DNA from 3 places in the Idiomarina loihiensis L2TR genome. Region 2 is predicted to be linked to each of the others. Evidence: predicted binding sites of a transcription regulator. Region 2 holds the regulator's gene; each other region holds the start of a gene.

Region 1 (2,276 bases), 850 kb from region 2:
GCACAACTTTACCCAAACGGTAATGCCAGAAGGCTTCATTCAAACCCACCGCAGCTTCAATACCACTGACACCTGCAATAGTACCGGTTTCGGTATCTTCCATAACAAACAGGTAGCTTTCATCGCCCGGTGTTTCAACGGTGTCTTTAGCGAATGCTTTTTGCGCCGCATTAATGCGGCGCTCCAGCAGCGACTGGTCTACCGGTAAGGAAGTAAAACCATGACCGGATTCAATCGCGCACTGATATAACGCTTCGTAATCTGACGGCTTAATGGGTCTGATTAGCAACATAAAACAGCCTCAGTTATTGACCGACGACCTGAGCAACAGCTTTTTCAAAGCGCTGCAGGCCTTCTTTAATGTCTTCTTCAGAAATAACCAGTGACGGGGTAAAACGCACCACATTAGCACCGGCAATCAGTACCATCACGCCATGCTCCTGACCGGCCAGCAAGAAGTCGCGCGCACGCCCTTCGTACTCTTTATTCATTGCCGCGCCAAGTAATAAGCCCTGACCTCGAATTTCGCTGAACACGTTATATTTTTCGTTAATTGCGGCCAGTTGCTCTTTGAACCACTGCTCACGTTGCTTCACGCCGTCCAGCGTTTCTTTCGTATTCACAACATCAAATACCGCTTCTGATACAGCACATGCCAGTGGGTTACCGCCGTAAGTACTACCGTGAGTACCAGGTTTAAGATGCTCAGCAATTTCCGTTGTTGTCAGCATAGCGCCAATAGGGAAACCACCGCCTAAAGCCTTGGCTGAAGTCAGAATATCCGGCGTTACGCCCAGCTGTTCATAAGCATAGAGGCTACCGGTACGGCCAAAGCCTGTTTGTACTTCATCAAAAATCAATAACGCGTCGTTTTCATTACACAGTTCACGTACCGCCTTCACGAATTCCACGTCAGGGCTTACTACGCCGCCTTCACCTTGCAATGGCTCCATCATTACCGCGCAAGTTTTGTCGGAAATCAGTTCCTTAAGCGCGTCGATGTTGTTGTAATCCACATGCTCAATAGCACCAGGTTTTGGACCAAAACCGTCAGAGTAGGCTGGCTGGCCACCCACGGTTACGGTAAAGAAGGTGCGTCCGTGGAAACCTTTGGTAAAAGCAATAATTTGTTGCTTATGCTCACCGTGCTTTTCAATTGCCCAGCGACGCGCCAACTTTAATGCCGCTTCGTTGGCTTCAGCACCTGAGTTAGCGTAGTAAACGCGATCAGCAAAGGTGGCTTCGGTTAATTTCTTCGCCAGACGAATTGCCGGTTCGTTGGTAAAAACATTACTTAGATGCCACAGCTTCTGGCTCTGTTCCTGTAGGGCTGACACCATCGCTGGGTGGCAATGACCAAGACAGTTCACAGCGATACCACCGGCAAAGTCGACATACTCACGACCTTCTTGATCCCAAACACGAGCACCTTCTCCTTTAACTGGAATCATCGATGCCGGGTTGTAGTTTGGAACCATTACATCATTAAACATTTCACGGTTTACTGTCTTATTGTCTGTCATTACTCTCGTCCTTATCGCCTTAGCGAGTTAACAAAGGTGTCAACAAATTCATCTCTAAAAGTAGCCGGCTATTATGCCAAAATTTGTGCAGTTTGTCTGTGATAATTCGGTTATAAATCCCTAATCCCGAGGGTTTACGCTTTTCTTGCATAAGATACGAATAGTTATGCTAATGCATGCTGAAACTATGAATCTTTAGTCATTATTTTTTAGCGCAGAAGAAATGTACCCCCTGAATTAACATTTAACTACGCAGAATTACATTGATTTTCAATTGGTGTTAATTTAGCCTGAATTATTGAATAAATGTTCGGCTGGAAAAGACGTTATGGAAAATCAGACTCTGCCCCTGAACGCCTCATCTCAACCACAGTTAAAGCTTACCTACTTACGTCCGGGCGACATAATTGATGTTGAGTTTTCTTCGGCGACCAAGGTACGTACAAAACTTCAGGTTGTGGGCTTTGATACCGGTAACTATTTATTGTTAAAACAGCCGAATCCACGCACTGACGGCAGCTATGCCGATGTGTTATATGAAGGCAACCCGGTTATTGTTCGCTTGGTTTTAGAGGGAGAAGCGGGTGAATGCCTGGCGTTTAAAACAAAGATCCGGGCCGTCTCAAATATCCCGTTCAGGTTGCTGTATCTGGATTATCCGAAAGAAATTGAGAATCGCGCACTACGCGCACAGCGGAGGGTTCGAACACACATTCCAGTTGATGTTACTGCTGACGGCAGCCAGACTAACGC
Region 2 (2,276 bases):
CTTCGGCGCCGTTTTTGCCTAAGCGTACTGGCTGCGCGAAGAACTTAGCATTGTCGCCCGGGCCTTCTACGTAGGTGCACTCGATAGTGTCCTGACCTTGCAGGCCTTTCAGCAGTGACAAGGCAAAGCGTGCTGCTGCCTGACCCATAGAAAGGGTTGCTGAACCGCCGCCAGCTTTGGCTTCGACAACTTCAGTACCGGCATTCTGGATACGGTGAGTTAAGTCTTTGATTTCTTGCTCTGTAAACTCAACGCCTTCAACCTGAGACAGCAATGGCAAAATGGTTGTGCCGCTATGCCCACCGATAACTGGTACATTAACGTTTTCCGGGTTCAGACCACGCAACTCACCAACAAAGGCTTCTGAACGGATAACGTCCAGCGTAGTAACACCGAACAGTTTACGCTTATCGTAGCAGCCTGCTTTTTTCAGGACTTCGGCAGCGATTGGAACCGTGGTGTTTACTGGGTTAGTAATGATGCCAACACAGGCGTTAGGGCAGTTGTCTGCAACGCCTTGCACTAGGTTTTTAACGATGCCGGCGTTCATGTTGAACAGGTCAGAGCGATCCATACCCGGCTTACGTGGTACGCCGGCAGGAATCAATACGATGTCGCTGCCAACTAATGCTGATGCTAAGTCGTCTTTACCGAAGCCTGTTACTTTTACGTCGGTAGGGATATGACTTAAGTCAACCGCCACACCTGGAACTACTGGCGCAACGTCATACAACGATAATTCTGAACCTGCTGGTAATTGGGTTTTCAGAAGTAATGACAATGCCTGGCCGATACCACCGGCCGCACCTAATACGGCTACTTTCATCTCAGACTCCGTTTTTGTTGGTCAATTTAAACTGCTTAAAAATGCAGGATTTGGGGCAAAACTGTACTCCTATATCAATAAAAATACAACTTTGCGCGATACACATTCAGCACTCGAATAGCGCATCTTTATGCAGTACACTGTCTATTATTATAGCACGTAAACAGCATAGGAATTTGACACTCACATGGTGCAGGACACGTTACTCGAAGCTTTTAAAACTTTGCTCCGCGAAGAGCGTTACGGCTCTCAGGGAGAAATTGTTAACGCCTTAAAAGCCGAGGGCTTTGATAACATTAGCCAGTCTAAAGTGTCGCGCATGCTGAGTAAGCAAGGAGCGGTTCGTACCCGCAATGCGAAACAGGAAATGGTCTACTGTTTACCGCCTGATTTAGCCGTGCCTTCCACCCGGGCACCATTAAGCCAGCTTGTACTGGATATTCAGCATAATGATGTGATGGTCATTATTCGCACAAGCCCGGGCGCCGCCCAGTTAATTGCGCGGTTGCTGGATTCGGTCGGTAAAAAGGAAGGCGTACTTGGTACTATTGCTGGTGACGACACGATTTTTATTGCACCGCTTAAAGTTGCTGATATTGAATTCACTCTGCGAAAAGTACGCGAGCTGTTTGCGAATCAGGCGGTACTGCCCTCTTCATAGTCAGCTATGTCGTCGGCAACTTCTTTGTTCGCTTCCATAAAGCGCATTGAAGGAACAAAAAAACCTGAGCTGGACACGGCTTGTGAGTAATCTAGTAAAGGGTCGTAAGCTCCCTGTTCGTCGGCGTAATAACGGTTCTTTAGCCACTGAACAACCATTTTAGGCGAATGGCTAAAATACATTGCCAGAAGCCCCTGTTCGCGCAAGTCGCCCCAGGGCATATTCTGCCGCAATAGTGGAATAGGCTGTTCGCTACTATCAATTAAGCGACTTTTCGCAGCGTGAGTGACACCTTCGATTTTGGCTTCTGATAAACGTTCACCAGATACTTTCTCGCGTCCCATTAGCAGCTCCTGCTTTTCAGGGCCTAAGTAGTCCCAACGACGCAAGTCATGCCGAAACTTCTGTACGAATAAGTAGCTGCCGTCGACAAAGTCCGCATCGTCCTGCGCCTCAACTAAAGCGACATTACGCTTGCGCATACCCCGCGGGTTATCCGGCGCATCGATAAAGCCGGTTAAGTCGCGGCCGTCCAGATAACGAAAGGAACGGATTTGCTCAGCCACTTCAATGTCGTAGCCAAACCATTCCATTAACGTGCGTCCCGCCAAGTAGTTAGCGTCAAAACGATCACAACGAATCTGTATAACAAGATCATAGGGGTGTCTTGGCGCTTCACGGTCGCCATCGCTGAGCTCGGGAAAAGCCTGCAAGTGAAGCGGTCGCTTATGCGGATAAAGAATATCCCAGTAGTCCGCCCCTATGCCAACAAAGCCTGTTAACATGCCT
Region 3 (2,276 bases), 660 kb from region 2:
GCGCATTGCCCGGAATAAATCCATGCCGCCAGCCAGCAATAGCTCCAGCATATTGTCTAAAGACGCAGAATCGGAGCCTGACAGTCCCACCAGTGGCTTTGCGTCCTGTAAGTCAGGCAGTAAGGGGGTCTGGAATTTATAAGCTCTTGCCTGCGTCCACTGTCGATTCCCGCGTATAGTATTAATTTCGCCGTTGTGGGCAAGGAACCGGAACGGCTGAGCCAGCGGCCAGCGCGGTTCCGTATTAGTAGAAAAGCGCTGATGGAAAACACAAATAGAGGTTTTCATTTCGGCATCGGCTAAGTCAGTGTAATAAGCCGGCAAGTCAGCTGCCATCATCAGGCCTTTATAGACTAAGACCAGACTCGACAACGAGGAAATATAGAGCTCATCCTGATTAGGCATCAGCTTTTCGACGCGTCTACGCGCCATATACAAGCGTCTTTCCAAATCTTTTTTACGCCAGCCCGGCGGAGCCGACACCAGAACCTGCTCAATAACCGGCTCAGACGATTTAGCGCCTTCACCCAGTACTTGGTTGTTGACCGGAACTTTACGCCAGCCAGTGACCGCTAAAGTCTCTCGTTGAAGCTCTTGCTCAATAAGGTGGCGGGCAGACTCGCGCTTATCCTTATCGCGACTAAAAAATACCATACCGACAGCGAATTTCTTACTGAGCTGCCAACCTTGAGTTTCTGCGTACTGGCGGAAAAACTGCTCGGGCATTTGCAGTAGTAGTCCGCAGCCATCTCCGGTTTTACCGTCGGCACCAATACCACCACGATGTTGCATACGGTCCAGCGCTTTTACTGCGGTAGAAATTAAACCTTGCTGAGCTTCGCCATTAATATCAGCGATAAGGCCGAAGCCGCAGTTATCACGGACATCAGCTGGATCATAAAGTCCCATGCTTATACCACTCGAATAATTATTCAATAAAGCTAGATTACCATGCAGGCATCAGCTTCGGTAGGCACTGGGGCTATTATTGTTACAAATATGTTGTATAGACAAAAAGTAAAAAGGCTCCCGAAGGATAATGCCGATCAGTTAAGAAAAATTTTAGCGATCGGTTGACCGATCCGGCAGAGACTTCAAAATCCGTAGTTAGGTTTTCTAACTACGGATTTTTTATGTTTCTGAGTCAAGCACTGGACCAACTGCAGGAGTTTACGCCGGATGATTTTAGTAAACTACCGGATCTGCTGGAGCCTGAGTTAATCGAACAATGCCTTGAAGACGCGGGCGTTACAACGGTACGCAAACGCCGTTTGCCAATGGACTTTATGGTCTGGGCGGTCGTAGGAATGGCATTATTTCGGGAAATGCCGATGCGTCAGCTCGTTTCACACCTTGATTTAATGTTGCCCGGCAAAAGACCTTACGTTGCGCCGAGTGCCGTAGTTCAGGCTCGTCAGCGTTTGGGGGCTAATGTTATGAAGCGTATGTTTGAGCTCACTAATGAGCTGTGGTTCGATAAACTACCGCTTTCTCACTGGAATAATCTATCGGTTCTGGCTGTCGACGGCACCGTCTGGCGTACACCGGACACACCGGAGAATGATGCTTCCTATGGGCGAACGGCTAACCAGCGGGCTGAATCCGACTATCCTCAAATTCGGATGGTGAATCAAATGGAAGTAAGCAGCCATTTAGTCACCTCGACGGAGTTCGGCAGTATTGCAGAGGTTAGTGAAGTAGACCTGGCAGCCCGGCTGATTGAACAGACGCCGGACCACTCACTGACGCTGTTCGATAAAGGGTTTTATGCGCTGGGTTTACTGGATCAATGGCATCGTGCCGGTGAGGAGCGCCATTGGCTTATTCCCCTCAGAAAAGGCGCACAATACTCTGTCAAGAAGTCTTTTAGCGACACGGACAAATTGGTAGAAATTAGGCTCTCACCACAAGCTAAGAAGAAGTGGGATAATGCACCGGACACTGTTCAGGCGCGTTTAGTGTGTAAGAAAATAGCTAAAAAAGAGGTTGCGATATTAACCTCAATGACAGACACGATGCGTTATCCTGAAGCCGATATCGTTGACTTATATGCTCATCGCTGGGAAATCGAGCAGGCTTACCGTGAAATGAAACAATATATGCTGAAGAGTGAGCTGACCCTGCGCAGCAAACGGCCTGACCTGGTTGAGCAGGAGTTGTGGGGCATGCTGGTCGCTTATAACTTATTGCGGTATATGATGGCGCAAATGGCCTATAGCCTGAAGCATATTGAGCCGAATCAAATAAGTTTCAAACAAGCCTCTCATTATCTGGTG

What was found. Region 2 encodes ArgR, which controls arginine synthesis, uptake and breakdown. Its sites were predicted from a motif close to ANTGAATANNTATTCANT; they were not measured.
Region 1: a site for ArgR is predicted at 1,710-1,727, ahead of IL_RS11915 (aspartate aminotransferase family protein). Genes of this name have one in related genera too.
Region 3: a site for ArgR is predicted at 920-937, ahead of gltB (glutamate synthase large subunit). Genes of this name have one in related genera too.

The regions. Positions count from the first base shown of each region.
Region 1 covers NC_006512.1:2,482,628-2,484,903, forward strand. The annotation lists gene astA (arginine N-succinyltransferase) at 1-292, opposite strand, end outside; gene IL_RS11915 (aspartate aminotransferase family protein) at 306-1,523, opposite strand; gene IL_RS11920 (flagellar brake domain-containing protein) at 1,852-2,276, shown strand, end outside.
Region 2 covers NC_006512.1:496,062-498,337, reverse strand. The annotation lists gene mdh (malate dehydrogenase) at 1-826, opposite strand, end outside; gene argR (transcriptional regulator ArgR) at 1,014-1,487, shown strand; gene IL_RS02385 (Dyp-type peroxidase) at 1,463-2,276, opposite strand, start outside.
Region 3 covers NC_006512.1:1,160,311-1,162,586, forward strand. The annotation lists gene gltB (glutamate synthase large subunit) at 1-909, opposite strand, end outside; gene IL_RS05510 (IS4-like element ISIlo1 family transposase) at 1,134-2,276, shown strand, end outside.